Regions from separate parts of the Janthinobacterium sp. 1L-D-8-B-C4 genome, predicted to be linked through region 2. Evidence: predicted binding sites of a transcription regulator. Region 2 holds the regulator's gene; each other region holds the start of a gene.
The links. Region 2 encodes LexA, which represses DNA repair genes until DNA is damaged. Its sites were predicted from a motif close to ACTGTATNNNNATACAGT; they were not measured.
Positions count from the first base shown of each region.

Region 1: AC0Z42_RS21985 (putative DNA modification/repair radical SAM protein) is a predicted target of LexA. The motif match lies at 4,863-4,880, and genes of this name have one in related genera.
Region 3: AC0Z42_RS06860 (PA0069 family radical SAM protein) is a predicted target of LexA. The motif match lies at 2,773-2,790, and genes of this name have one in related genera.

Region 1 is NZ_JBXAVX010000014.1:70,030-80,006, reverse strand. Features, by position in the region: gene AC0Z42_RS22000 (bile acid:sodium symporter family protein) at 41-1,054, shown strand; gene AC0Z42_RS21995 (hypothetical protein) at 1,156-1,935, opposite strand; gene AC0Z42_RS21990 (UdgX family uracil-DNA binding protein) at 2,191-3,618, opposite strand; gene AC0Z42_RS21985 (putative DNA modification/repair radical SAM protein) at 3,615-4,847, opposite strand; gene modA (molybdate ABC transporter substrate-binding protein) at 4,999-5,757, shown strand; gene modB (molybdate ABC transporter permease subunit) at 5,772-6,443, shown strand; gene AC0Z42_RS21970 (sulfate/molybdate ABC transporter ATP-binding protein) at 6,449-7,147, shown strand; gene AC0Z42_RS21965 (TOBE domain-containing protein) at 7,179-7,946, shown strand; gene AC0Z42_RS21960 (HAMP domain-containing sensor histidine kinase) at 7,951-9,977, opposite strand, start outside.
Region 2 is NZ_JBXAVX010000006.1:311,048-321,024, forward strand. Features, by position in the region: gene folC (bifunctional tetrahydrofolate synthase/dihydrofolate synthase) at 1-929, shown strand, start outside; gene AC0Z42_RS13510 (SPOR domain-containing protein) at 954-1,985, shown strand; gene AC0Z42_RS13515 (CvpA family protein) at 2,005-2,493, shown strand; gene purF (amidophosphoribosyltransferase) at 2,531-4,054, shown strand; gene AC0Z42_RS13525 (cystathionine gamma-synthase family protein) at 4,163-5,404, shown strand; gene lexA (transcriptional repressor LexA) at 5,471-6,109, opposite strand; gene rpsF (30S ribosomal protein S6) at 6,386-6,775, shown strand; gene priB (primosomal replication protein N) at 6,793-7,092, shown strand; gene rpsR (30S ribosomal protein S18) at 7,119-7,409, shown strand; gene rplI (50S ribosomal protein L9) at 7,437-7,892, shown strand; gene AC0Z42_RS13555 (replicative DNA helicase) at 8,029-9,414, shown strand; gene AC0Z42_RS13560 (DUF47 domain-containing protein) at 9,507-9,977, shown strand, end outside.
Region 3 is NZ_JBXAVX010000003.1:217,178-227,154, forward strand. Features, by position in the region: gene AC0Z42_RS06845 (lipocalin family protein) at 1-226, shown strand, start outside; gene AC0Z42_RS06850 (methyl-accepting chemotaxis protein) at 357-2,018, shown strand; gene AC0Z42_RS06855 (tRNA-uridine aminocarboxypropyltransferase) at 2,085-2,729, shown strand; gene AC0Z42_RS06860 (PA0069 family radical SAM protein) at 2,853-3,986, shown strand; gene AC0Z42_RS06865 (diguanylate cyclase domain-containing protein) at 4,211-9,226, shown strand; gene AC0Z42_RS06870 (LysR family transcriptional regulator) at 9,233-9,977, opposite strand, start outside.

The DNA.
Region 1 (9,977 bases), on a different contig from region 2:
CAGGCAATGGCGCTATGCTGCGCCGCAACCAGGCCTACGCATGTCTTCCTTCTCTCCCGGCGCCCTGCTGCGCAATCTGAAACCCGATAACTTCACGATCGCCCTGCTGGTCACCGTGGCGCTGGCCAGCTTCTTGCCGTGCTCGGGCACCACCGCTGTGGTGTTCGGCCATGTCACCACGGTTGCCATCGGCCTGCTGTTCTTCCTGCATGGCGCCAAGCTGTCGCGCGAAGCGGTGGTGGCCGGCGCCCTGCACTGGCGCTTGCACCTGCTGGTGCTGGCCAGCACCTTCATTCTGTTCCCGATATTGGGCCTGGCACTGCGTCCGCTGGCCCTGACCTTCCTCACGCCCGACCTGTATATGGGCATCCTGTTCCTGTGCGCCTTGCCGTCGACCGTGCAGTCGTCGATCGCCATGACCGCCATGGCGCGCGGCAATGTACCGGCCGCCATCTGCAGCGCCTCGGCCTCGAACTTTATCGGTATTTTCCTCGCACCCATCCTGGTCGGTTTGCTGGTGGCAAAAGGCGCGGAAAGCAAGTCGTCGCTCGATGCCGTCTTGTCGATCGTGATGCAATTGCTGCTGCCGTTTTTGGCTGGCCAATTCCTGCGCCGCTGGATCGGCCGCTGGGTCGACCGCCATAAAGCCACCCTGAAATACGTCGACCAGGGATCGATTCTGCTGGTGGTCTACACGGCCTTCAGCGAAGCGGTCAACGAAGGCATCTGGCATACCTTGTCAATCGAAACGCTGGTCGCATTGGGCCTGATCAGCCTGCTGCTGCTGGCGCTGGTGCTGGGTATTTCCACCTTTGTCAGCCGCCGCCTGGGATTCTCCAAGGAAGACGAAATCGCCATCGTCTTTTGCGGCTCCAAGAAAAGCCTGGCCAGCGGCGTACCGATGGCCAAGGTGCTGTTCTCTACGCGTTCCCTGGGCATGGTGATCCTGCCGCTGATGCTGTTTCACCAGATTCAATTGATGGTGTGCGCGGTGATTGCGCAGCGGTATGCAAGGCGTCGCGAGGTGTTGGAGGTGCCGGTTACGACACGCTGATTGATGTTGGGGACGAGGAAGAGTGCAGCGCGTGTTTGTGTAATTTTTTGTGTAAAAACTGCCGGAATTGGTTCTTCGCCATCCCGGCAGTAGCGCTGTACCTATTTTTTATGGTTGATGGCGCTGATACCTTTAATCGTAAATTTCTTTGAGTATAAAGCAGGCGCCCTGTAGAACGTCGAGGTCGGATTGATCCTGACTGCCGCATGAAGAAGGTCGTGTGCGGCCTGCTCCAAGCCAGCATCAGAGTACGCTGTCGAGGCATTGTTCGAGTATGGTTTTTCTGGATCAATGGTCACGCATGGAACTGATTTATGCCCGCGCTCGTCAAGGTAGGCGATGAATGCATCCTCCGCCATGAACGCCCCGTACATGCGCCAAGCGTACTTTTTTCCCCAGTAATAATCATCGTCCTGCGCATTGTGCGTTACCCGTGTGTCGTTCTTCTCTTTCTCTTCCGCATAAGCTTCCTGAGCATAGTTTTGCGCAACCATATAACTCAGCAGCGGATTTACTTGGTCCGCTTCTGTAATGACGGACGGCTCAACCTGATTAACTCCGCTAGACAATGGCTGAAAGCCGATATTGTAATGTTTCCCGTCTTGCATTTGAGCAACTCCATTCGCCTCAAACTCGTAGACAGTACCAGTATTTTCTGGCGAGAAAGAGTGGCGATACATGCCGCTTGGCAACTTCGTCATGATGTAATTGCGGCAGATCAAATGATAAACTGTGTGCAAACTTGAGGGCTTCATGACTTTCCTAACTCGAAGATGGCGGATATTTTTTTGGAGTTTCTGTACAACATCTGTTGCAATACTTAAACTATGGGCAACTAACAAAAAAACAAGTGCTGCTGCTGAAATACGTTTGAAATACATATTCAGTAGCTTTACCCGAGACGATTCATGAGCATTGAGAGTACACCGCTACGCTATGCCAGATCGAACAAAATACCATGCCATTTTGTGGAAATTACGTCGACCTTCTCCATTAACCAACCGTAATTTGCCCCTTGCCTAACAGTTTTGATAATGCGGTTTGCCCACCAAATTGATCAATGATTTCTTCTGCACTCATTGCTTGCTCCAGAAATTAATATTTTTACTTTATCATCGACAAAAAACAGTTTTTATCTATTCCATGATGAGCTTCAACGCCAGCCGCAGCCCCTCGACAATCACCTGATACGCCTGCCTGCGGCTCTCTTCATCCGGCGCCCGCAGCACATACGACGGGTGATACACGGTCACCACCCAGCGCCCGTCATGCTGCACCGGCGTGCCGATCAGCGGCGTCATGGTGGCCGCGCCATCCTGCAAAATCGATTTCAATGCGGTGCTGCCCAAGGCCACGATCACCTGCGGTTGTACGCTGGCCAGTTCCTGTTCCAGCCAGTCATGGCAGGCGGCGATTTCGCGCTGGGCGGGGGTCTTGTGCAGGCGGCGCTTGCCGCGCGGTTCCCACTTGAAATGCTTGACGGCGTTGGTCAGATAGATGCTGTCGCGCGCGACGCCGGCTTCCTGCATGGCGCACTCGAGCACGGCGCCGGCCGGACCCACAAACGGCAGTCCTGCCAGGTCTTCCTGGTCGCCCGGTTGTTCGCCGACCAGCATGATGGACGCCTGCTTTGGACCCACGCCGGGCACCGCCTGGGTGGCGCTTTTCCATAGCTCGCAGCGGCGGCACTGGTCCAGCGTGGTGGGTAGTTCGCGCGCGGGCTGGGCGCGCTCGGCGGAGATCGGGATCATGGTCGCGCCGCTGCGCTGGCCGACGGTGGCGGTCTGTCCCGTACGCCGTTCGCCGTTGGCCGCTCCACTGACCATGGCCGGCACGATGGCGCCTTCGGGCAGGTTTTTCCAGAAGCGCGACGGGATATGGCTGCGCAGCAGGTCGGCGTTCAGGCGCGCCGGGTTGAAGATGCTGCGGTAGTAGGTCAGCCACAGCGCTTCGCCGGCATCGTCGATATCGGCCGGGCCGCGATCGGCCGGGCCGCGCATCAGGGCCGGGCCGGCGTGCAAGGTTGTGCCGTCCCACAGCATGGTGGCGGTTGGCGTGGCGATCATCCAGCTGATATTGCCCATGCGGCGCGCGAAGTGGCGCGCCACTTGCGGCAGCACGTCGTGCGCGGGCTCGAACCAGGCGACGAAGCGCGGTGCGCCCTGCGTTTCTTCGCGTTCGCGAAAACGCACATACGCATGCATGTCGTGCTCTTCGCGGCGCACGGCCTTGGCCATGCCGTGCAGGCGTGATCCGTCCGCATCGGCCGGCGAGATTACGTCGTGCTGGCCCTGCTGCCAGCGCCAGAGCACCTGATACAGGAAAGCCCAGCGGTCATGGGCGTTGAAGCAGGCGGCGCTTTCCAGCAGTTCCACCAGCGTGCGGGGCAGGCGTAGCGGCGGCGCGCTGGTATCGGTGGCGTCGGCCGTGGCAGAAAACAGGTCGCCGTCGCCTGGCTGCGACTGCCATTGCACGGAAGCCGGCGGTACCCCCAGCGCGATCAGCTCACGCGCGGCCGCGCGCCACTCGTCAAACGACTGCGCCAGGCGCACGACCTGGTTCATGCCGCCTGCAGTTCCGGCCACAAGTTCATCTGCTGCGGCGCTTGCGTCATGGCGCGGCGCAGGTTTTCGGAGGTGGTGCTGTCGCGCGCCGGAAAGTAGTCGGCCGTGATGATGAACGGCGCAATTTTTTTCATGCTGCAACGCAGGCGCGACAGGTCGGCGTAGCGCACTTGCCGCAAGCGTCGCAGGTCGACGATGCGCTGGGCGTTGCGCAGGCCGATGCCGGGCACGCGCGCGATCATGTGCAGCGCGGCGCGGTTCAGGTCCATCGGAAAATGCTCGCGGTGCGCCAGCGCCCACGCCAGCTTCGGGTCGATATCGAGCGCCAGGTTGCCGCCGCTGGCGGGCAGCAGTTCGCTGGCCTGGAAGCCATAGCTGCGCAGCAAAAAGTCAGCTTGATATAAGCGGTGTTCGCGCATCATCGGCGGCGGCGCCAAGGGCACGCTTTTCGGGCTGTCGGGGATCGGGCTGAAGGCCGAGTAGTACACGCGCTTGAGCTTGTAACTGCCGTACAGGGTCTCGGCCGTGTAGAGGATCTGCTGGTCGTCGCTGGCGTCGGCACCGACGATCATCTGCGTGCTTTGCCCGGCCGGCGCAAAACGCGGTGACCTGGGCTCTTCCGCTTTTTCATCGAGCTTGCGGCGGATAGACCCCATCGCCAGCTTGATGGTGTGTACGCTTTTTTCGGGCGCCAGCTTTTGCACGCTGTCCTGCGTCGGCAGTTCGATATTCACGCTGAGGCGGTCGGCATAGCGGCCGGCGGCGGCGATCAGCGCCGGGTCGGCGTCGGGGATGGTTTTAAGGTGGATATAGCCGCGGAACTGGTGCACCTCGCGCAGTTCGCGCGCTACCTGCACCAGCTGCTCCATGGTGTAGTCGGCCGACTGGATGATGCCGGAACTGAGGAACAGGCCGTCGATGTAGTTACGCAGGTAAAAGTCGGCCGTGAGCTTGACCACTTCGGCCACCGTGAAGCGCGCGCGCGGCACGTTCGAGGTGCGGCGGTTGACGCAGTACTGGCAGTCGTACAGGCAGTAATTGGTCAGCAGGATTTTCAGCAGCGACACGCAGCGCCCGTCCGGCGTATAGCTGTGGCAGATGCCCATGCCGGAGGTGGCGCCAAAGCCGTCCTTGCCAATCGAATCGCGCCTGGGCGCACCGCTGCTGGCGCAGGACGCATCGTACTTGGCCGCGTCGGCCAGGATTTCCAGCTTGTCCGTCAATTCCATGGCTTCACCCAATATACTGTTTTTTTATACAGTATATCAGCGAAACCCGGTTTGTGCCTGCTTGATCCGTGCAATGGCAAGACGTTATATATCGGTGTATATTACGCTTCTGTTGATTGCTCAGTTTATTGTTTACTTCAAGGATACAACCATGCGCCTGACCTCTTTCGCCCGCCTGCTGGGCACTGCTTTGCTTGCTACCGCCGCCAGCTCCGCCATGGCCGGGGAAGTGGTCGTGTCGGCCGCCGCCAGCCTGACGAATGCCTTCAAGGATGCGGCGCAAAGCTACGAGGCGCAGTATCCGGGCAGCAAGGTCTCGCTGAACTTCGCCGCCTCGGGCGTGCTGTTGCAGCAGATCGTCAAGGGCGCGCCGGTCGATGTATTTGCTTCGGCCGACCAGGAAACCATGGACGCGGCGCAAAAAGAGGGCCTGGTGCTGCCAAGTGACCGCCATAATTTTGTCGGCAACAGCCTGGTGCTGATCGTGCCGTCCGACAGCAAGCTGGCCATCAGGAATCTCAATGACCTGACGCAGAAAAGCGTGACGCGGGTGGCGATCGCCAACCCGGCCAGCGTGCCGGTGGGCCGTTATGCGGAAGGTGCGTTAAAGAAGGCAAAGCTGTGGGACGGCGTGCAGGCCAAGGCTATCAGTACGCAGAATGTGCGCCAGTCGCTCGACTATGTGGCGCGCGGCGAAGTCGATGCGGGCTTTGTGTATGGCACCGACGCGGCCATCATGAAAGACAAGGTCAAGGTGGTGTTTGAGGTGCCTTTGGCGTCACCGGTGCTGTACCCGATCGCCACCATCAAGGGCAGCAGCAATGCAGCCGAGGCGAAGCGTTTTGTCGGCTATCTGCAGACGGCGCCGTCGCAGGCGATCCTGGCAAAGTACGGTTTCAAGAAGCCATAAGCTGACAGCGCCGCATGGATATCGCCTGGACCGCGCTGGCCCTGTCGCTGAAAGTGGCGGCATGGGCCACGGCGCTCAATCTGCTGCTGGGCATAGGCACCGGCTATCTGCTGGCGCGCGCCCGTTTCCCCGGGCGTGACCTGCTTGACGCGCTGTTGACCTTGCCGATGGTAATGCCGCCGACGGTGCTCGGCTACTATCTGCTGGTGCTGCTGGGGCGGCGCGGCACTCTGGGCGTCTGGCTGCAGGAACACTTCGGCATCAACCTGATCTTTACCTGGCAGGGCGCCGTCATCGCCGCCACCATCGTCGCTTTTCCGCTGGTATTCAAGCCGGCGCGCGCGGCGTTTGAAGCGGTTGACGGCCAGCTGGAACAGGCGGCGCGCGTACTCGGTATTTCAGAGCTCGCGATTTTCTTTCGCGTCACCCTGCCGCTGGCCTGGCGCGGCATCCTGGCCGGCGTGCTGCTCGGTTTCGTGCGCGCGCTGGGCGAATTTGGCGCCACCCTGATGGTGGCCGGCAGCATCCCCGGCAAGACGCAGACCCTGTCGGTAGCCGTGTATGAAGCGGTGCAGGCGGGCCAGGACGACACCGCCAACACGCTGGTGCTGATCACCTCCGTGGTGTGCATCGTGGTGCTGCTGGCCGCCGGCAAGCTGGCGCCCGGTCGCATCGCCCACAGGTAAAACCCATGCAACTCGACCTCGATATCCGCGCCACTTTGCGCTCCGGCAAACGCAGTTTCAAGCTGCATGTGCAATGCACGTCCGCCAGCCAGCGCATCGCCCTGTACGGGCCGTCCGGCGCCGGCAAGAGCATGACCCTGAAAGCGATCGCCGGCCTGTTCACCCCGGACGCCGGCCATATCCGCCTGAACGGGCGCACCCTGTTCGATTCCGCCGCCGGCATCAACCTGGCGCCGCAGCAGCGCAATGTGGCCTATCTGTTCCAGGACTATGCGCTGTTCCCGCACCTGACGGTGCGCCAGAACGTGGGTTTCGGCCTGGCGCGCGGCTGGTTCAATCCGAGGCCGCGCGAAAAACTGGCAAAAGTCGAGCATTGGCTCGATGCATTTCATCTGCAGGAACTGGCGCACCAGTATCCCGACGAGTTGTCCGGAGGCCAGCGCCAAAGGGTGGCGCTGGCAAGGGCACTGGTGGCCGAGCCGGCCGCACTGCTGCTCGACGAACCGTTTGCCGCGCTCGATCCGGCGCTGCGCGTGAGCATGCGGCTGGAACTGAGCCAGTGGCAACAGCAGCTGGGCGTGCCGATGATCCTCATTACGCATGACCCGGAAGATGCGCGCATCCTTGGCGAGCATGTGCTTACCTTGCGCGATGGCCGCATCGACACGGTGGCAGACAACCAACACGAGGTAAAAATTGGATAAGGTGGAAATTGGCCTGCAAGGCTCGGTCTGGATGACGGTGGGAGGCGAAAACCTCGGCGGCGCCGGCAGGGTGGAATTGCTCGCTGCGATCGCCGAATGCGGCTCGATCACGCAGGCGGCCAAACTGGTGAAGATGAGCTACAAGGCGGCCTGGGACGCCATCGATGCGATGAACAATCTTGCCGGTGAACCGCTGGTGGAACGCCTGACGGGTGGCAAGGGCGGCGGCGGCACGCGCCTGACGCAGCGCGGGCGCCAGCTGGTCGACAATTTTCGCATTATCGAGATCGAGCATGCGCGCTACCTGCGCCAGCTGAGCGGCCAGGCCGAAGGCATTGCCGACGACCTGTTACTGATACGGAGAATGGCCATGAAAACCACGGCACGCAATCAATTCCTCGGCAAGGTGGCCGAACTTAAATCCGGCGCGGTCAACGACGAAGTGATCCTGGAATTGCCCGGTGGCCAGCAGATTGTTGCCGTCATCACGCAGGGCAGCAGCGACAGCCTGGGTCTGGCGCCCGGCGTGGAAGCGTTCGCGCTGATCAAGGCCTCGTCGATCATCCTGGTGGCGGATGGCGAAGGCGCGCGCTTCTCGGCGCGCAACCAGCTGGCCGGCAGCGTCACGCGCGTGCAGACGGGCGCCGTCAATACGGAAGTGGTGCTCGATTTGCCAGGTGGCGGCACGATAGCCGCCATCATTACCAATCAAAGCGCCAGCGAAATGGAAATCGCCGTCGGCAGCCAGCTGACGGCGATGTTCAAGGCGTCGAGCGTGATCCTGGGCGTGCCCGCATAAACAATCAATCCTCCAGCCGCGACAGCCAATCCGCCGCCGCCGCCAGCACTTGCTCCAGTTCCAGCACCGTCTGCGCCAGCAGCGCCGGCACTTCGTCGTGGCGGCCTTCGTCGATCGCCTGCTCGGTGGCGAACGAGGCGCGTATCAGGCGCTTGGTGCCCAGCGTACCCACCGAACCGCGCAGGCCGTGCAGGATGCGCGCAACGTCGCTGTGGCGGCCCTCCTGCAAGGCCGCTTCGGCGTCGCGCAACGGTGTCATGCCCTTGTTCAGGGCGTCTTCCACCATGCGCCGCAAGACCGCCCTGCCCTTGGGGTCCTTGCCCATCACGCGCATCAGCGCGGCCATGGAAAACACTTCCTCGTCGAGTGGCGCCGCCGCTACCGCCTGTACTGCGGTGCGCTTGGGCAGGTGGCGGTTGATCACTTCCATCATTTCCTCGACCACCACCGGCTTGGCAATGAAGTCGGTGATGCCGGCCGTCATGCAGCGCTCGCGCTCGGAGGCCAGCACGCCGGCCGTCATGGCGATCACCGGCAGCTGCAAGCGCAGTTCGGTGCGGATGATGTGGGTGGCGCTGAAGCCGTCCATCACCGGCATCTGCATGTCCATCAGCACGATGTCGTAGCGCAAGGACTCCATGCGCAGGCGTTCGACCGCCTGCAGGCCGTCGCCCACCACGTCCAGCGTGGCGCCCATGTGTTCCAGGATGCCGCGCGCCACCGCCTGGTTCAGGTGATTGTCTTCCACCAGCAGGAAATGCACGCCGGCCAGTTCGGTGCCGCTTTGCTGCAGCGCGATATGCTGTTCGCCGTCCTGGGTGGCGTTCAGGGCCTGGTGCAGCGCGTCGAACAGGCTGGAACCGGTGATCGGCTTCATCAGCACCACGTCGGCCTCGGCCGCGCTGGAGATTTCTTCCAGGTGATTGCGGGCAAACGCGTTGACCATCACCACGATGGGCTGGCGCTGGCCGGTGGCCGCCTCGCGTATCGCCTTGGCCGTGGCCAGGCCGTCCATGACGGGCATGTGCCAGTCGGCCAGCACCACGTCATATGGCTGCCGGCTGGCCAGGCGTTCGCGGTACAGCTCGATGGCGGCAAAGCCGGAGTCGACTTCATCGGCGGCCCAGCCCCATGCTTCGATCAGTTTCACGATCAGTTCGCGCGTGGTGCGGTTGTCGTCGGCCACCAGCAGGCGCAACTGGCCCAGGGCCGGTTTGCGGCGCTCTTCGTTTGGCTGCGCCAGTGCTTCGAACGGCACGCTGAACCAGAAGCGGCTGCCCTTGCCTTCGCTGCTGGCCACGGCGATATCGCCGCCCATCATGTGGATCAGATGCTTGCTGATGGCCAGGCCCAGGCCAGTGCCGCCGAAGCGGCGCGTGATGCTCTGGTCGCCCTGCGAAAAGGCGGTAAACAATTGTTCCTGCTGCTGCGGCGTCATGCCGATGCCGGTGTCGCGTACTTCAAAGCGCAGCCAGGCCTGGCCGGGCGTTTGCTCGGCCAGGCTGACGGCCACCACTACTTCGCCGCTGGCGGTAAATTTGATGGCATTGCCGGCCAGGTTGACGAGGATCTGCTGCAGGCGCTGGGCGTCGCCCACCAGGCGGCGCGGCACGTCGGGCTCGACCGCGATCGCCAGTTCCAGTTCCTTTTCGCCGGCATTCATGGTCATGGTGGTGGCCAGCGTGTTCATCACTTCATCGAGATCGAATTCGACCGGCGACAAATCCATGCGGCGCGCCTCGATCTTGGAAAAATCAAGCACGTCGTTGAGGATGCCCAGCAGCGACTGGCCGGCCACGCGCACCATGGTCAGGTATTTGCGCTGCTCGGTATTGAGTTTGGTGTTACCGAGCAAATACACCATGCCCAGCACGGCGTTCAGCGGCGTGCGGATTTCATGGCTCATGTTGGCGACAAAGTCGCTCTTCGCGCGGTTGGCCGCTTCGGCGCGGTCGCGCTCGTCTTCGAGTTCGGTCGCGCGTGCTTCCACTTCCTGCTGCAATCGGTCGCGCTCGCTCATCAGGCCGTTGA
Region 2 (9,977 bases):
TGGCCATCCTGCATCTGTTGTCGCACGCGCAGCTCGACGTGGCGATCCTGGAAGTGGGCCTGGGCGGGCGCCTCGATGCGGTCAATGTGATCGACGCCGACGTGGCCATCGTTACCAGCGTCGATATCGACCATACCGATTACCTGGGCGACACGCGCGAGGCGATCGGTTTTGAAAAGGCCGGCATCTTCCGCGCTGGCAAGGCGGCCATCTGCAGTGATCCGGTGCCGCCGCAATCGTTGATCGATCATGCGACGGCGATCGGCGCCGACCTGTGGCTGATGGGCCGCGACTTCAATTATTCGGGCGACAAGCAGCAGTGGAACTATGGCGGGCGCGAGCAGCGCCGCAATTCGCTGGCCTACCCGAGCCTGCGCGGCGCCAATCAGATCCTCAACGCCACCGCCGTGCTGGCGGCGCTGGAAGTGCTGAAATTGAAGTTGCCGGTCGGCGCGCAGGAAGTGCGCACCGGCCTCGTGACGGTGGAGCTGCCGGGCCGCTTCCAGGTGCTGCCTGGTCGCCCCAGCGTGATTCTTGATGTGGCGCACAATCCCCATGCAGCCTCGGCGCTGAACCAGAACCTGGGCAATATGGGCTTTCACCCTTATACCTATGCCGTCTTCGGGTCCATGCTCGACAAGGATATCGATGGCGTGCTGGCCGCGATGAGCGAACACGTCGATCACTGGTGCCTGACGGGCCTGCCTTCGCCGCGCGCGGCCAGCGCTTCCGAGCTGGCGGCCAAGGTACAGATCATGCTGGAAGACAAGCCGGATAGTGGCGATCATACGGTGTCCGTATTCGATGATCCGGCACAAGCTTTTGCAAATGCAATGAGCCGGGCGGGTGAGAATGATAGAATTGTGGTCTTTGGTTCTTTCCTCACCGTTGCCGGCGTGATGAAGGCCAGGAAATCCTCACTTCACTGAAACGCACTCGACTGAAAATGACGCATGGGCTTGTTCTCGAAACTGTTTAAAAACAAGCAAGAATCCTCTGGCGAAGACAGCGGCTTTTATGTTCCTGGCGAAGCGCAGTCGCCGACCCGCAAGCGCGCCGCCAATACCTCCGGTGGTGGTGGCCGCCGTGCTGGCCGCGATGCGCCCGATCCGGCCTTGCCGGAAAAGAAACGCGCGCGCCGCCGCCTGATCGGCGCCATCGCGCTGGCCCTTGGCGTGGCTGTCGGCCTGCCGATGCTGCTCGATTCCGAACCGAAGTCGCCCGTCAACGATATCGCCATCGATATTCCGTCGAAAGAAAAAGTTGCTGCAGCGCCTGCGCCGGTGCAAGCGGTACCGGCGCAGGGCGCGGCCAACAATGGCCTGGACCAGTCCGAGGAAATCGTCGATACGCCATTGCCGGCCAGAAGCAAACCGACGCCGATGCCAACGCCGGTTCCCGCCACCGTGGTGGCCGCGGCCGAACCGGTCAAGCCGGCCTATGTCGAGCCGAAGCCGACGTATGTTGAGCCGAAGCCGGTGAAGGTCGAGCCCAAGGTCGAACCGAAGCACGAAACAAAACCGGAGCCGAAGGTCGAGGCCAAGGCCGAGCCGAAGCGCGAGCCCAAGGTCGAGCCCAAGCCTGAACCGAAACATGAAGTCAAGCCGGAGCCGAAGCCTGAACCGAAACCGGTCAAGGTGGAAAAATCGAATGACGATGCGGCGCGCGCGATGGCCATCCTGGAAGGTAAACCTGCGGCCAAAGCGGAAGCCAAGCCGGTTGCCAAAATGGAGGAAAAATCGTCCGATAACGATGGCGGCCGCTTCGTTGTGCAGGTCGCCGCGCTGGCAACGCAGGACAAGGTCGATGAACTGCAGGCGAAGTTGCGCGACGCGGGCATCAATTCCTATACGCAAAAAGTGTCCAGCGCCGGTGGCCAGCGCATCCGCGTGCGCGTGGGGCCGTTCGGCAGCCGCGACGAGGCGGAAAAGACGCGCGCCAAATTGCAAAAGCTGGGCCTGGGCGGCAGCCTGGTGCCAGCATGATGCCAGTGGGCCAGGCGGCGTGACGATTTTCGATTATCTGGTGTTGTTCGTGCTGGCCACTTCGGTGCTGATCAGCATGATGCGCGGCCTGATCAAGGAAATCCTGTCGCTGGTGAGCTGGGTGGTGGCGTTTGTCGCAGCCAACGCCTACGGCGCGACCCTGGCGAAATTCCTGCCGGCCGTGATTCCTGGCGAGGCCGTGCGCCTGCTGCTGGCCTTCGTGATTCTGTTTATCGGCGTACGCATCCTGATGGGCTTGCTTGGCATGACGATCGATGCGCTGGTCAAGGTAACCGGGCTGAGCCTGGCCGACCGGATGCTGGGCAGCCTGTTCGGCGCGGCGCGGGGGCTTGTAATTGTGCTGACCACCGTCATCTTGTGCGGCATGACCTCGATTCCGCAACAGCCGTTCTGGAAGAACGCCTTGCTCAGTCCGTTTGCGGAGCAGGGTGCGCGCATCATCAAGCCTTATCTGCCTGCCGCCTACGCGCAGCATGTGAAATTTTGATCTTTTTAAATCAGTAGCACAGTTACAGGAGCACACCATGTGTGGCATCGTCGGCGTCGTTTCCCATCAACCTGTCAATCAATTGCTCTATGATGCGTTGTTGCTCTTGCAACATCGTGGTCAGGACGCGGCAGGGATTGCGACCAATCACAGCAGTATGTTTTCCATGCACAAGGCCAATGGCCTGGTGCGCGACGTCTTCCGTACGCGTAACATGCGTTCGCTGCAAGGCAATTCCGGCATCGGCCACTGCCGCTACCCTACCGCCGGTTCGTCGAGCGAAGAAGAAGCGCAACCGTTTTACGTGAATGCGCCGTTCGGCATTACCCTCGCGCACAATGGCAACCTGACCAACTGGGAACAGCTGAAACAGGAGATGTTCAAGAACGACCGCCGCCACATCAATACCGATTCCGACTCGGAAGTGCTGCTGAACGTGCTGGCCCATGAAATCCATCAGGCCACCAGCGGCCTGGTGCTCGATCCTGAGGCGATCTTCAAGGCCGTGACCGTGCTGAACCGCCGCGTCAAGGGTGGTTATGCGGCCGTCGCGCAGATCGCCGGCGTGGGCTTGCTGGCCTTCCGCGATCCGCACGGCATCCGTCCTTTGTGCCTGGGCATCAACGAAAGCGAGCAGGGCACCGAATACCTGATCGCCTCCGAATCGGTGGCACTGGAAGGCATGGGCTTCCGTTTCGTGCGCGATATCGCGCCGGGCGAAGCGGTCTTCATCGATGCTGACAAAAAACTGCACAGCCAGCAATGCGCCGACAACGCCAGCCTGAACCCATGCGTGTTCGAATTCGTCTACCTGGCGCGTCCCGATTCCGTCATTGACGGTGCCTCGGTGTACGCCACGCGCCTGAAAATGGGCGAATACCTGGCCGAAAAGATCCGCCGCGAACTGCCCGAAGGCGGCATCGACGTGGTCATGCCGATTCCCGACTCGTCGCGTCCGGCCGCCATCCAGCTGGCCCTGGCGCTGAACATCGAGTACCGCGAAGGCTTCATCAAGAACCGCTATATCGGCCGTACGTTCATCATGCCGGGCCAGGCGGCGCGCAAGAAGTCGGTGCGCCAGAAGCTCAACGCGATTCCGTCCGAATTCAAGGACAAGGTCGTACTGCTGGTCGACGACTCCATCGTGCGCGGCACCACCAGCCGCGAAATCGTGCAGATGGCGCGCGAAGCCGGCGCCCGCAAGGTGATCTTCGCTTCGGCCGCACCACCGGTGATCTACCCGAACGTCTACGGCATCGACATGCCGACGCGCGATGAGCTGATCGCCTATGGCCGCACCACCGAAGAAGTGTGCCGCGAAATCACCGCCGATTACCTGGTCTACCAGGATATCGACGACCTGAAGCAGGCGATTGCCGACGTCAACCCGGCCCTGACCAACTTCGAAGCGTCGTGCTTTGACGGCGTCTACGTGACCGGCGACGTCTCGCAGGACTACCTGGACCGCCTGGAATATGCGCGCCACAATCCGAAGGCGGCAGCGCCCGAAGACACGCCGCGTTCCCAGCTGAACCTGAACCTGGCGACTACCGAAGCATAAGTAACCTGCCCGGCCTGCGCCGGGCTTTTTTTGGGGTCAGACCTTCAGGTCTGACCCCGGCATTTGCCTTGGGGTTGCGCGGCAAATCGAATATCCGGAATTTCATCGATGACCACCAAAAAAACCTACGGCTTTACCACCACCATCCTGCATAACGACCGCCGCAAGGGCATCGAGCACGGCTCGCTGCACAAGCCCGTGCATACTTCGGTTGCTTTCGGCTACAGTGACGCGCGCCAGCTGGCGTCCGTGTTCCAGGGCAAGGAGCCGGGCTTTCGCTACGGCCGCCAGGGCAACCCGACCGTCTCCGCACTGGAAGACAAGGTCAACCAGATGGAAGACGGTGTGGCCACCTTGTGCTTTGCCACCGGCATGGGTGCCATCGGTGCCGTTGTGCAATCCTTGCTGCGCGCCGGCGACCATGTGGTGTCGTCGGCCTTTTTGTTCGGCAATACCAACAGCCTGTGGCAGACGGTGACGGGGCAGGGCATCGGCGTGTCATTCGTCGACGCCACCGAAGTGGCTAACGTGGCCGCCGCCATCACGCCGCAAACGCGCATCGTGTTCGTTGAAACCATCGCCAACCCGCGTACGCAGATCGCCGACCTGGCAAAGATTGGCGAGCTGTGCCGCGAGAAAGGCATCCTGTATATCGTCGACAACACCATGACCACGCCCTACCTGTTCCGCCCGAAAGCGGTGGGCGCCGGCCTGGTGATCAATGCGCTGACCAAGTCGATCGGCGGCCACGGCAATGCGCTTGGGGGCAGCCTGACCGATACCGGTGTGTTCGACTGGACGCAGTACCCGAATATTTTCGAGAACTACAAAAAGGCGGCGCCGAAACAATGGGGCATTGCGCAGATCCGCGCCAAGGCCTTGCGCGACTTCGGTGCCTCGCTGGGGCCGGAAGCGGCGCATCATATTGCCGTGGGCGCCGAAACCATGGCCTTGCGCATGGACCGCACCTGCTCGAACGCGCTGGCGCTCGCTACCATGCTGCAAGCCGATCCGCGCGTGGCGGCCGTGCATTACCCGGGCCTGGCGTCGCACCCGCAGCACGCGCTGGCGTCCGAGTTGTTCCGCAGCTACGGTTCGCTGTTCAGTTTTGAATTGAAAGACGGCATCGACTGCTTCGATTTCCTCAATCGCCTGAACCTGGCGATACCGGCCAGCAACCTGGGCGACACGCGCACCCTGGTGATACCGGTCGCCCATACGATCTTCTACGAGATGGGTGCAGAACGCCGCGCCAGCATGGGCATTGCCGAGTCGCTGATCCGCGTTTCCGTCGGTATCGAGGATGAAGCCGACCTGCTCGATGATTTCAAGAGCGCGCTGGACGCGTAAACGCCTTCGGCAATAAAAAGGGCCGCAACAGCATTGCTGTGGCGGCCCTTTTTCACGTGCAGCAGTTTAATGCCAGCTGCGCATCAGGCCGACTGCCAGGCCTTCCAGGGCAAACTCGTCTTCCGGCGTCACGGTAATGACCTTGAAGTCGGGGTTTTCCGGGAACAGTTCGATCAGGGTGCCGGTTTTCTTGTAGCGCTTGACGGTGACTTCATCGCCGATGCGGGCTACGACGATCTGGCCGTTCTTGGCACTGTCGACTTTTTTTACGGCCAGCAGGTCGCCGTCCATGATGCCGGCGTCGCGCATCGACCAGCCGCGCACTTTCAGCAAAAAGTCGGGCTTGGCCGAAAACAGGGCCGGATCGACGTTGTAGCTCGCTTCCAGGTTTTCCTGCGCCAGGATGGGCGAACCGGCGGCCACGCGGCCGATCAGCGGCAGCGACATCAGCAGCGCGGCAGGCACCTTCGGCAGCGCCGGCTCGGCAAGCGAGGCGCCGATCAGGCGGATGCCGCGCGAGGTGCCCGGCGAAATCTCGATGGCGCCCTTGCGGGCCAGGGCCTGCAAATGCTCTTCGGCTGCATTGGCCGATTTGAAACCCAATTCATTGGCGATTTCGGCGCGGGTCGGAGGAAAACCCGTGTTTTCAATCGCGTCCTTGATCAGGTTCAGGATTTGTTCTTGTCGTGCTGTCAGCTTGATCATGGATGGTGGGTGCATAGTGAAATGCTGTCTATATGAACAGTCTGTATTTTTGTACAGTATCGCCGACTATGCAAGCGACTTTCGGCATTTTCGGCCGATTTCGATGGAAAAAGTCGCGCGCGAAGCAAAAATGCTGCGCTGGCGGGCGTTGCAGGCGCTGCATGGCAAGCAATGGTTGAACGGATTGCAAAAGGCGGTTATAATCTTCGGCTGACCTTCCCACACCCGTCTTGACGCCGGGGTGGGCGATTATCAATCCGACCTGAAGGAGTTTGCATGCGTCATTATGAAATAGTCTTTATCGTCCATCCGGACCAGAGCGAGCAAGTGCCCGCGATGATCGAACGCTACAAAGCCAGCGTAACCACCCGCGGCGGTTCGGTTCACCGCGTGGAAGATTGGGGCCGCCGTCAAATGGCTTACTCGATCCAGAAACTGCCTAAAGCACACTACATCTGCCTGAACATCGAATGCGACAACGAGACCCTGGTCGAGTTGGAAACAGCATTCAAATTCAATGATGCCGTGTTGCGTCACCTGACCGTTAAAATGAAGAAAGCTGAAACAGCTCCTTCGCCGATGATGAAATCGGTACAACGCGAAGATGCGGCCAAAAGCCACCGCACCGAAGCACCAGCAGCCGCTCCAGCCGCAGCAGCAGCCTGATTGACCAGGATCGTGCGCTGAACCAGTTACAAGTTACCGCCATCATTGCCGAGCGCGAAATATTGCGCTATACCCCGGCAGGGTTGCCGATCGTGAATGCAGTATTGCAGCACAGTTCGCAGCAGATGGAAGCCGGTATCGCCCGTTTGACCGAGTTTGAACTTGCCGCGCTTGCCGCTGGCGAAATCTCAGGCCGGTTCAGTCAGGCAAGCTTGGGCGGGGTGTATCAGTTCACGGGTTTCCTGGCCAGGAAAAGCCGCAACAGCAAGAGTTTGGTGTTTCACATCATTGATTTTAGTGCAGTCAGTTCTGACTAGCGCAATTTTAGATACAGGAGCCTAGAATGGCATTCGGTAAAAAGTTCGACAAAAACAAGCTCAAGCTTAAAGAAAAACGCAAACAGCAAAACCCACTGTTCAAACGCAAGAAGTTCTGCCGCTTCACCGCAGCACACGTTGAACAAGTTGACTACAAAGACGTTGACACGCTGAAAGACTTCGTCCAAGAAAACGGCAAGATCATGCCAGCACGCCTGACCGGTACCAAAGCGCACTACCAGCGCCAAGTTGACACCGCAATCAAGCGCGCTCGCTTCCTCGCGCTGCTGCCATACACCGATTTGCACCACGCTTAATCGGTCAGATATTCCTGGAGAAGAACTATGCAAATCATTCTGTTAGAAAAAGTTGTTAACGTCGGTAACCTCGGCGAAGTCGTCAAAGTCAAAGACGGTTACGCACGTAACTTCCTGATCCCGCAACGCCTGGCCCGTCGTGCTACCGCTACGGCGATCGCCGAATTCGAAGTCAAGCGCGCTGAACTGGAAAAAGCTGCTGCCGCCAAACTGGCTGCATCGCAAGCCCAGGGCGAAAAACTGAGCGGCCTGACCGTTCAAGTTGCTCAAAAAGCTGGCGTCGATGGCCGTCTGTTCGGTTCTGTCACCAACTTCGACATCGCTGAAGCGCTGACCAAGCAAGGTTTCGCTGTTGAAAAAGCACAAGTACGCATGCCTACCGGCCCGCTGAAAGTTGTTGGCGAGCACAACGTTTCGGTTGCCCTGCACACCGACGTGGTAGTGGAAGTGGTGATCGCTGTGGTACCAGACGCAAACGCGTAAATCGTTTGCAGGCCTCGGCCTGCAGCATTGCCGCAATTGGAAAAGCCGGGTTCGCCCGGCTTTTTTGTGGCCTTTTTTTCCGTCATTTTCAGCCCTTTATTTTTGCCCGCACGCCGAAGCGGGTATAATTCGCGCCATGAACGCCCCCTCAGATCCACAACTGGATTCCCTCCGCATACCGCCGCATTCGATCGAAGCAGAACAGTCCGTCATTGGTGGTCTGCTGCGCGATAATGCCGCGTATGACCGCATTGCCGATTTCATGCATGCGGATGATTTCTATCGCTATGACCATCGCATCATCTTCGAGCAAATCGTCAAGATGGTGAACGCCTCGAAGCCGGCCGATGTCATTACTGTTTTTGAAACCCTGACCCAGCTCGGCAAGGCCGAGGATGTGGGCGGACTCGCTTACCTGAACGCGATGGCGCAAAACACGCCGTCGGCAGCCAATATCCGCCGTTACGCCGAGATCGTGCGCGACCGCGGCGTGCTGCGCAAGTTGATCACCGTGGCCGACGATATCTCGGGCACTGCGTTCAGCCCGCAAGGCAAGGAAGTCAAGCAGATGCTTGACGAAGCCGAATCGAAGATCTTTGCGATTGCCGAAGAAGGCGCGCGCGGCGCGCAGGGCTGGACCGCGATCCAGCCCTTGCTGACGCAAGTGGTCGAGCGCATCGACGAGCTCTACAGCCGTGACAACCAGAGTGAAATCACCGGCGTGCCGACCGGTTTTATCGACCTCGACCGCATGACCTCCGGCCTGCAGCCGGGCGACCTGGTGATCGTCGCCGGCCGCCCGTCGATGGGCAAGACCGCGTTTTCCGTCAATATCGGCGAGAACGTGGCGATCGACAGCGGCTTGCCGGTGGCGGTGTTCTCGATGGAGATGGGCGGCGCCCAGCTGGCCATGCGTATGCTGGGCTCGGTCGGGCAGCTCGACCAGCACCGCCTGCGCACCGGCCGCCTGAACGACGAAGACTGGCCGCGCCTCACCAACGCGATCCAGAAGATGAACGACGCCCAGTTGTACATCGACGAAACGCCGGCGCTGAACTCGATCGAGTTGCGCGCGCGTTCGCGCCGCCTGTCGCGCCAGTGCGGCAAGCTCGGCCTGATCATCGTCGACTATTTGCAGCTGATGTCGGCCAATTCCCCCGGCGACAACCGTGCCACCGAGATTTCCGAGATTTCACGTGGCCTGAAAGGCTTGGCGAAAGAACTCGGTTGCCCGGTGATTGCGCTGTCCCAGCTGAACCGCTCGCTGGAACAACGTCCCAACAAGCGTCCGGTGATGTCGGACTTGCGCGAATCGGGCGCTATCGAGCAGGATGCCGACGTGATCCTGTTCATTTACCGCGACGAGGTGTACAACCCCGACTCGCCCGACAAGGGCACGGCCGAGATCATTATCGGCAAACAGCGTAACGGGCCAATCGGCAGCATCCGCCTCACTTTCATGGGGCAGTACACCAAATTTGGCAATTACAGTGGTGGCCTGGCGCTTTACCAAGGCGACTAACACAGCAGCACTGGCATTCCATCGGCCGCCCCCACTCACCGGGGCGGCTTTCTGTAGTAAATAACACGACTCAATGCTTAACGGAGAATGACATGTTTGGACGCTTGATGCCCACTGAGGGCAAGTTTTTTGAATTGTTTAACCAGCACGCGGAACTGTGCGTCAAGGGCGCAAAAGAGATGCTCGGCCTGATGACCAATTTCGACGACCTGGAAAACCGCGTGCATGCCATCGAGAGCATCGAGAAACAGGCCGACAAGGTAACCTACGCTACGGTTGAAATGCTGCACAAGACCTTCATCACGCCGATCGATCGCGATGACATCCATCAACTGATCACGCGCCAGGACGACATCCTCGACCTGCTGGAAGACGCGGCCCAGACCGTTTCCCTGTACGACCTGAAAGCTGTTACGCCGGAAGCCAAGCGCCTGGCCGAACTGGTGCTGGCCTGTACCGAGAAGGTGCGCGACGCCGTCGCCCTGCTGCACAATATGGACAACTCGCGCAAGATCGTCGCCATCTGCGAAGAGATCGACCGCCTGGAGTCGGACGCCGACCAC
Region 3 (9,977 bases), on a different contig from region 2:
TTACTTGAAAGTGTCGTTTTTCGGCCCCTTCTATGGCTCCTACATCGTGTTCGACCTGGACCAGCAGGACTACAGCTATTCGATGATCAGCGGCCCCGACAAGTCGTATTTCTGGCTGCTGTCGCGCACGCCCACCATGGATCCGGCGCTGCAGAAGCGTCTGATCGATAAAGCGCAAACGCTCGGTTTTGATACCTCCAAACTGATTGTTGTGAAGCAGAACTGAGCCAGGTTTGGCGCTGTTGCTTTTTTGAATCTTCTTCCTTGCAATGCCTGTCCGATACGCTCACAATCAGTATCAGAACGCGCCGCGCCTGCGGACTACGCGTCGACCTTTTCAGATAGGGGACTGCATCATGAAAAACCTCAAGATCGGCGTACGTCTCGGTGGAGGTTTTGCCGCGGTACTGGCGTTGCTCACCACACTGACCGTGGTGGGCATCGTGCAGATGCAACATGCCAGCAGGCAGACCGATGAACTGGTCAACGTCAAGGTGCGCAACGAGCGCCTGATCGGTGAATGGGCCAAGGTGATCGAAGTCAATGCGGCACGCACGGCGGCGGCCTGGAAGGTCAGCGATCCCGAACACCAGAAGCAATTCGAAAAGGAGATGGCGGCCTCGTCCGCGCGTGCCACGGAAATCCAGGATGCGATTGGCAAGAGTCAGCTGAACGCGCAGGAACAAGCGCTGTACCAGGACGTGCTCGCTACCCGCAAGGCCTATACGGAAGTGCGCAAGAACGTGTTCAAGGCCAAGAATGCGGGCGACCTGGAACTGGGCAAGCGCTTGTACGAAGGCGAGATGGCCGCCAAGCGCGATACGTATCTGGCGGCGTTGGATAAATTGGCGAAACTCGAAGCGCAACTGCTCGACGTGACGGCCGGCGAGATCCGCGCCGGCTACGAAAACGGCCGCTTGCTGCTCGCTTCGCTTGGCGTGGCCGCCATCCTGCTCGGCATCGCCTGCGCCTACTGGATCACGCGCTCGATCACGCGTCCCATCACGCGCGCCGTGGAAGTGGCGCAAGCCGTGTCGACCGGCGACCTGACCAGCGACATCGTGGTCGACAGCAGCGACGAAACCGGGCAACTGATGCACGCGCTGAAAGACATGAACGACAAGCTGGTCAGCATCGTCGGCCAGGTGCGCGCCAGCACCGATTCGATCGGCACCGCCTCGAGCGAAATTGCCGCCGGCAACCTGGATCTGTCCTCGCGCACCGAACAGCAGGCCAGCTCGCTCGAAGAGACGGCCTCGTCGATGGAAGAACTGACCTCCACCGTGAAACTCAATGCCGACAACGCGCGCAGCGCCAACCAGCTGGCCATCGACGCCTCGCAGATCGCCAGCCGTGGCGGCGCGGTGGTGTCGGAAGTGGTCAGCACCATGGGCTCGATCAACGACTCGTCGCGCAAGATCGTCGACATCATCAGCGTGATCGATGCGATTGCCTTCCAGACCAATATCCTGGCCCTGAATGCGGCGGTCGAAGCGGCGCGCGCAGGCGAGCAGGGCCGGGGCTTTGCCGTGGTGGCCAGCGAAGTGCGCAACCTGGCGCAGCGTTCCAGCCAGGCCGCAAAGGAAATCAAGGGCCTGATCGACGACTCCGTGCAAAAGGTCGAGGCCGGTTCGCAACTGGTGGACAAGGCTGGCCGCACCATGGACGAAATCGTGCAGAGCATCAGCCATGTGACGCAGATCATGAACCAGATCACCGACGCCAGCGAAGAGCAGCGCGCCGGCATCGAACAGGTCAACCAGGCCATCGGCCAGATGGACCAGGTGACCCAGCAAAACGCGGCGCTGGTGGAAGAAGCGGCGGCCGCCGCCGAATCGATGCAGGAACAGGCCTCGCGCCTGACCGACGTGGTAGGCCTGTTCAAGCTCGATGCCAGGCAGGTGACGCGCGCGGCGGCTGCCGCACCCGTGACAACGCGTCGTCCGATTGCCGTCGCGGCCGCCGGCAAGCCACGCAAGGCGGTGGCGGCCACCGCCGGCGACTGGGAAGAGTTTTAACTGACTTGACTACTGCCAGCAGGGTGGGGCGCTACAATCGCGGTCCTGATGTAATTGCACCCCACCATGACTTCCCTGACTGATCCCGTTTCTTCCCGACGCGTACACTGCGCTACCTGCCTGCGCGCGCAGTCCGGCTGCATTTGCCAGTGGGTGCGGCCGGTGCCGCACAAGGTCGAGATACTGCTGCTCCAGCATCCGCTGGAAGTGCACAACGCCAAGGGCAGCGCGCGCCTGCTGCACCTGAGCCTGCCTGGCAGCCGCCTGGTCGCCGGCGAATCTTTTGCTCCCGGGGAACTCGATGCGCTGCTGGCAGGCAAGCATAACGTCCTGTTGTATCCCGATACGCCGGGCGACCGCTCGCTGGGCATCGCGCCACCGCCGCCATTGGACGCTTCGCTGCTGGAGCCGGCCGGCTTGCGGCTGGTGGTACTGGACGCCACCTGGCGCAAGAGCCGCAAGATGCTGTACCTGAATCCCGTCCTGCAGCGGCTGCCGCGCCTGCCGCTGCACGATACGCCGCCGTCCCACTACCTGATCCGCAAGGCACATGCGCCCGACCAGTTGTCGACCCTGGAAGCGACTTGCTACGCGCTGATGCAGCTCGAAGATGAGGCCGCCCGTTTTGCGCCGCTGATCGCCGCATTTGACGGCTTTGTCGCGCAACAGTTGAGCTATATCACGGCATTTGATGCAAAAAGCGTGAGATAGACGCATCGCTGCCCTTGATCTTGCTGTGATAGCGGCATAGTATACTGTACGTATATACAGTTAATGGAGCCGTCCATGAAAGCAATCATCCCGCAGCACGACGACAGCTTTGACGGCCAGGTCATGCTGCCGCCGCAGTCGCTCAAGGCGCGCAAGGGGCGCGGCGCCGTCTCCAACCTGCAGGGCCGCTACGAGGTGCATGGGCGCGAGGGCTTCGATGATGGCTGGAGCGCACCCGTCGAAGAAGGCGAGGAGGCCGCTACGCCTTGGAAAACCCAGGTCAGCGACGAGCAGGCGCGCACCATCCTGTCGCGCAACACCTCGCCCGACCTGCCGTTCGGCGTCTCGCTCAATCCGTATCGCGGCTGCGAACACGGCTGCATCTACTGCTTCGCGCGCCCCACGCACAGCTACCTGGGCCTGTCGCCGGGGCTCGATTTCGAAAGCCGCATCTTCGCCAAGGTCAACGCGCCCGAACTGCTGCGGCGCGAGCTGGCCAAGGCATCGTATGTGCCCGAACCGATTGCGCTGGGCGTCAATACCGACGCCTACCAGCCCTGCGAGCGCGAACGGCAACTGACGCGGCGCGTGCTGGAAGTGCTGCACGAATGCGACCATCCGGTCGGCCTGATCACCAAGTCGTCCCTGATCGAGCGCGACATCGACCTGCTGGCGCCGATGGCGGCCCGGCACCTGGCCTCGGTGGCGATCACCCTTACCACGCTGGACCCGGCCATTTCGCGCACACTGGAGCCGCGCGCGGCCGCCCCGGCGCGGCGCCTGCGCACCATCCGCACCCTGACCGACGCCGGCATTCCGGTCGGCGTCAGCATCGCCCCCATCATCCCGTTCGTGACCGAACCGGAAATCGAACAATTGCTGGAAGCGGTGCGCGACGCCGGCGCCATCCACGCCCATTACGTGGTGCTGCGCCTGCCGTGGGAAGTCAACCCGCTGTTCCAGCAATGGCTGGAAGCGCATTTCCCCGAACGCGCCCAGCGCGTGATGAACCGCGTGCGCGAAATGCGCGGCGGCAAGGACTACGACAGCAGTTTTGGCGCCCGCATGCATGGCGAAGGCGTATGGGCCGACCTGATACGCCAGCGCTTCGAAAAAGCCGTGCACCGCCTGGGCCTGCATGGCAAGGGCGGCCGCTTCAGGCAGCTCGACAGCACGCAGTTCCGGCGTCCGCTGGTGGTGCCGCCGTTGGGGGGCAAGGGCAAGGGGGGTAATGCGGGGCAGCTGGATTTGTTTTGAGTGCGTGTTTTGAGTACGGCCTGGCCCTTGCATGCATCACTGAAAACTGCCGTTTCCACGTCGCTTCCCGCCACGCGATAACCACGCCGGCGGCAACCCCGCACAGGCCCGTGGCGATTGATTACCACCAATACTTCCTGCTGATATAATACTTTTAATCACGTTATAGACGAACTTCGCGCCCCCGGTGCTCACGCCATCATCCCGCACCGCAAGCCCAGCCCATGAGCGCCCTTTTTGACCACGAGATCATCGAACAGCTCCATAGCGGGCCGCGCTCGCTGGTCTGGCGCGCCAGGGCGCTTGACGGCACCGCGCTGATCGTCAAGGTGCCGAATCAGCCGTTTCCATCGTTTCAGCAGGTGGCGAACTTCAAGCGCGAGTATGCCAGCGCGCGCCGCTGCCGCCATCCTGGCGTGGTGCAGCCGCTGGCGCTGCGGCAGCATGGCGGGCGCTGGACCATGATCCAGGAAGACACGGGCGGCCAGGCGCTTGACCAGATGCTGCGCGCGCAGCTGGCGGCGCGCCAGGCGCCGTCGCAAAGCGCGCTGGCGCTGGACGATTTCTTCGACATCGCGCTGCAATTGTGCGCGGCGCTCGAAGCGGTCCACCTGCAGGGCATGATCCACAAGGACATCAATCCGGCCAACCTGGTCTGGAATGCCGATACGCGCGTGCTGCAGCTGATCGATTTTGGCGTGGCCTGCGAACTGGCGTCCGAACAGCAGGGCGCCGCCACTGCGCGGCATCTGGAAGGCACGCTGCGCTACATGGCGCCGGAACAGACCGGGCGCATGAACCGGCGGCTCGACCAGCGCGCCGACTTTTACGCGCTCGGCGTCACTTTTTACGAACTGCTGGCCGGCCAGGTGCCGTTCGAGGCGAGCGACGAGATGGAGCTGGTGCATTGCCATCTTGCGCGCAGCCCGGACTGGTCACACCCGGCGCTGGCCAGTCTGCCCGGCCAGCTCCTGCCGATCATCCAGCGCCTGCTGGAAAAAAATCCGGAGCAGCGCTACCAGAGCCTGCAAGGCCTGTGCAGCGACCTTGCCGCATGCCGCACGCCACTGGCGCAGCAGCCGCGCCAATTATCGTTTCATGACGCCCGCTTCCGTGTGCCAGCGACCCTGCATGGCCGCGACGATGCCGTTGCCAGCTTGCTGGCGGCGCTGGAGCGCAGCGCTGCGGGCGCGTGCGAGATGCTGCTGGTGGCGGGCGATTCGGGCATCGGCAAGTCAGCGGTGGTGCAGCAAATGCGCCGACCGGTGATCGCCAGTGGCGGTTATTTTTTGACCGGCAAGCTGGACCAGCTCCAGCGCGACGTGCCGTATGCGGCGCTGGTCCAGACTTTCCAGGCGCTGGTGCATCAGCTGCTTGGACAGCCTGCGGAAACGCTGCGGCAGTGGGCCGCCAAACTGCAGCTTGCCCTCGGCAGCGGCATGGGCGCGATGGTCGAACTGATACCGCAGCTGGCCCTGATTGTCGGCCCGGCCGACACGTCACCGGCAGCGACGCCGTCACAGGCCCAGCTGCGCCTGGACCGGCTGTTCCCCCGCTTCGTCGACGTGTTCGCCTCCGCAGGGCCGCCGCTGGTGCTGTTCCTCGATGACCTGCAATGGGCTGATGCGGCCACCTTGAGGATGCTCGAACTGCTGATGGTCTCCTGCGACAAAAGCCGCCTGCTGATCGTCGGTGCCTACCGTGCCAACGAAGTGGGCGCCGCGCATCCACTTGCCGCGCTGCGCAGCAAACTGCCAGGCCGCGGCGCCCGCGTGAGCACGCTGGCGCTGTGCGCCTTGAGCGAACCGCAAGTGGCGCAGATGGTCTCGGCCACAGTGCGCGTGGCGCTGAACGACTGCGCCACGCTGACTCGTATTTGCTACCGCAAGACCGCCGGCAATCCTTTTTTCCTCAGGCAGTTCCTCGCCGCGCTCCATGAGGATGGCCATCTGCGCTATCGGGCGGCCGGTGATTGCTGGGACTGGGACCTGCCGGCGATCGAGCAGGCCAGGTATACCGACAACGTGGTCGATGCGCTGCTGGAGAAAATCCGCCGCCTGCCGCAGGTGACGCAGCAACTGCTGCAACTGGCCGCATCGAGCGGCAACCGCTTCACCCTGGGCACCCTGGCGCTGGTGGTGGAGCGCACGCCACGGCACACGCAGCAAGCGCTGCGGCCGGCGCTCGATGCCGGCCTGGTCCAGCCGCTCGCTGGCGCCGGCGATGCCGGCACCGCTTACCGGTTCCTGCATGACAGGGTGCAGCAGGCAGCTTATCTGTCCCTTGATCCGCAGGCGCGCGCCGCCAATCATCTGCTGCTCGGCCGTCTGCTGCTGGCGCACACCAGCGAAGAACAGCACGATGGCAAGCTGTTTGACATCGTCGAGCAGCTTAACGCCGGCCGTGCGCTGATCGGTGGCGCGGCAGAGCGCTTGCAACTGGCGGCACTGAACCTGCGGGCCGGCGAGAAGGCCCGCCGCTCTGCCGCCTTCCAGGCCACGCTGGAGCACATGCGCACCGGCCTGGAATTGCTGCCAGACGACGCCTGGCACGGCGCTGCGGCTCTGTGGCTCGACCTGCAGCTGGGCGCGGCGGAAGCGAGCTATCTGTGTGGCCAGTTCGATGCCGCCGAAGCGATCCATGAGCTGGTGCGCGCGCAGCCCCTGGCGCCGCTGCTGCAGGTGCGCCGCATCGCGATCCAGGCGCACCAGTATCAATTGCAGGGCCGCCTGCTGGAAGCCATCGCGGTGCAGCGCGAGGCGCTGGCGCTGCTGGGCATGGAGATTCCGCACGAAGTGGCGCAGATGAAGGCGCGCTTCGATGAGATTTATTTTGATATCGGGCAGCTGCCTGGCGCCCACGCGCCCGACGCCTTGCTGGCGGCCGGCGACATGCTGGCGCCGGCCGACGTGGCCGCGATGCAGATGATGCACGGCCTGTGGATGGCCAGCTACTACGCCGGGCAACAGGATCTCAGCGCGCTGATGGTGGTGTCGATGACACGGCTGTCGATGCAGCGTGGCAGCAGCGATTTCAGCGCCATCGCGTATGTCGGCTACGCCATGATGACTGCGCTGTACCAGGGCGATGCGGCGCGCGGCCATGATTTCGGCGCCATGGCCTTGCTGCTGGCCAGGCGCCGTACCAATCTGCAGGCGCGTACCCAGACCTGCTTGATGTTCGCCGCGATGGCCAGCCACTGGACACAGCCGCTGCGCCATTCCGACGCCCTGTATGAAGAAGCCTTGGGCTGGGCGCTGGAAATCGGCGACTTCGTCCAGGTCGGCGTGGTGGCGGCCGTGCGCGCCACCGAGCGGCTGATCCTGGGCGACCATTTGCCGCATTTGCTGCTCGATATCGAGCAGGACATGGCCTTGATGCGCGCCAACGGCCAGCAGGCGATGGCCGATTGCTGCGTGGCCGGCGCGGTTGCGCCGATCAAGTGCCTGATGGGGCTGTCGCCGCGTCACGACAGCTACGACGATGCGGGTTTCAGCGAGGCCGGTTTTCTCGCACAATATGGTGATTCGAAGCTGTACCGCGCCTATTTTTTGCAAGGGAAGATACGCAACGCCTACCTGTTCGACAGTGCCGATGGCGAGGCGCTGGCCGCTCAACTGGGTAGCGTCATCGGCATCATGCGCGGTCAGGCCAAGGTGGTCGAGTCCAGCTTTTACGCCGCGCTGATCTGGCTGCGTGCCTTGCGGCGCGACCCCGCGCGCCCTGACGCGGCCGGGCTGCTGGCGCTGATCGAGCCGCTGCTGCACAGTCTTGCCACCTGGGCCAGACAAGGATCGGACACCAGCATCGCCAGGCATCTGCTGGCGCAGGCCGAGATGGCGCGCTACCGCAACGAACTGCAGCTTGCCACGCGCGGCTACCAGCAGGCAATCGACGCCGCCGGCCTGGCCGGTCAGGTGAACCTGCAAGCGCTGGGCAATGAATTGTGCGGTGAATGCTGGCTGGAGCAGGAGCAGCCGCGCGTGGCGGCCGTCTTCATGCTCGACGCCATCGCCCATTACGGCCAGTGGGGCGCCGAGGGCAAGGTGGCGCAGCTGCGCGCGCGCCACGCCGTGCCGCTGTCGAGGGCGCAGGCCCGCCATGCGCAGGGGCAGGCGCTTGGCGGCGCCCGCGTGCATGGCGGCTCCGCGCTCGACATGGTGTCGCTGCTGAAAGCGGCCACCATACTGTCGAACGAAGTTGGCTTGCGCAACGTGCTGACACGCCTGATTGCCATCGTCTGCGAAAACGCCGGGGCACAGGTGGCGCGCCTGCTGCTGCTGTCCGATGGCGCCTACCATGTCGAGGCCGAGATCGACGGCGATGCCATCACCGTGCTGCAATCGCGCCAGCTCGACCTCGATGCCGCCAGCGACCCGCAGTTCCCGCTGTCGCTGCTGCGCTACGTGATCCGCACCGGCATCGAAGTGATCGAAGACAGCGTCACCGGCATGTCGCGCTTTGCCGCCGACCCTTACGTGCGGCAGCGCCCGCGCGCCGTGATGTGCCTGCCGATCCGGCACGGCGGCCAGATCGACGGCATCCTGTACTTCGAGAACCTGCTGGCCGATGCCTCGTTCACGCACGAACGGGTCACCTTTTTGCGCATGCTCGGCGCGCAGGCGATGATCTCGATCGCCAGCGCCAGGCTGCATGACAGCCTCGAACGGCGGGTTGCCGAACGTACCGAACAGCTGGAGGACGCGAATCGCAAGCTGGCGACCCTGTCGATCACCGATGGCCTGACCGGCCTGGCCAACCGGCGCCATTTCGACGACGTGCTGCGCAGCGAACATGCGCGCTCGATGCGCGCCGGCCAGCCTTTGTCGCTCATCATGCTCGATGTCGATTACTTCAAGCGCTACAACGACCGCTACGGGCATCAGGCCGGTGACGCCTGCCTGATCCGCGTGGCGCAGGCGCTGGCCGGCCGCATGCGCCGCGCCAGCGACCTGACGGCGCGCTACGGCGGCGAAGAGTTTTCGATCGTGCTGCCCGACACCGATGCGCAGGAGGCGCGGCATATCGGCGAAGCGCTGCGCAGCGCCATCGAGCAGCTCGGCATCGTCCATGCCAGTGCGGATGCGGGACAGGTGACGATCAGCGTGGGCATCGCGGTCCAGCCGGCGCCGTGCGCCCTTGATCCCGACGCGCTGCTGCGCCTGGCCGATGCCGCGCTGTATGGCGCCAAGGATGCCGGACGCAACTGCGTGGTGGTGCGGGAACTGCTGCCCACCTGAGCGTCATCAGGTCTCGTGCGCCGCAAACCACTCGGCCAGGAAAGCGAGCATGGTGCGGCTGATCGCCCTCGGGTGGGCGCGCGACATATAGATCGCGTGGATGCCCATCGAGTGGGGCTGGTAAGCGGGCAGCAAGGCCACCAGCTGCCCGCTGGCGATCAGCGGCGCGGCGGAAAACACCGGTTGCAGCGAAATGCCCGCGCCTTCCACCGCAGCCTGCAGCAGCACCACCGATTCATTCGCGCTCAGGCTGCCGCTGACCGGCACGCTGACGGTGGCGCCCGCATGCTCGAAGTGCCACAGGCTCTTGCCGAAATAGGTGTACGTCAGGCAATCGTGGGTGGCCAGGTCGGCGGCCTGGCGTGGCGTGCCATGCTCGCGCAGGTAGGCGGGCGCGGCGCACACCACCGAGTGGCAAATGCCCAGCGGGCGCGCGATTACGCCGGGGTCGAGCTGGTTGGTAATGCGGATCGCCAGGTCGATTCTTTCCTCGACCAGGTTGACGGCGCGGTTGTCGATGCGCAGGTCGACCGCCGCCTGCCGGTGCTGTTTCAGGTAGGCGGCGATCGCCGCCGCCAGGGTCGCCTGCGCCAGCGACTGCGAGCAGGCGATGCGCAGGATACCGCTCGGCTCCTCGTCGCCGGTGTCGCCCACGCCGGGCATCTTGTCGGCCAGCGACAGCAGTTCCTGGCAGCGCAGCAAGGTGATGTCGCCGGCGGCCGTCAGGTTGATGCGGCGCGTTGTGCGGTGG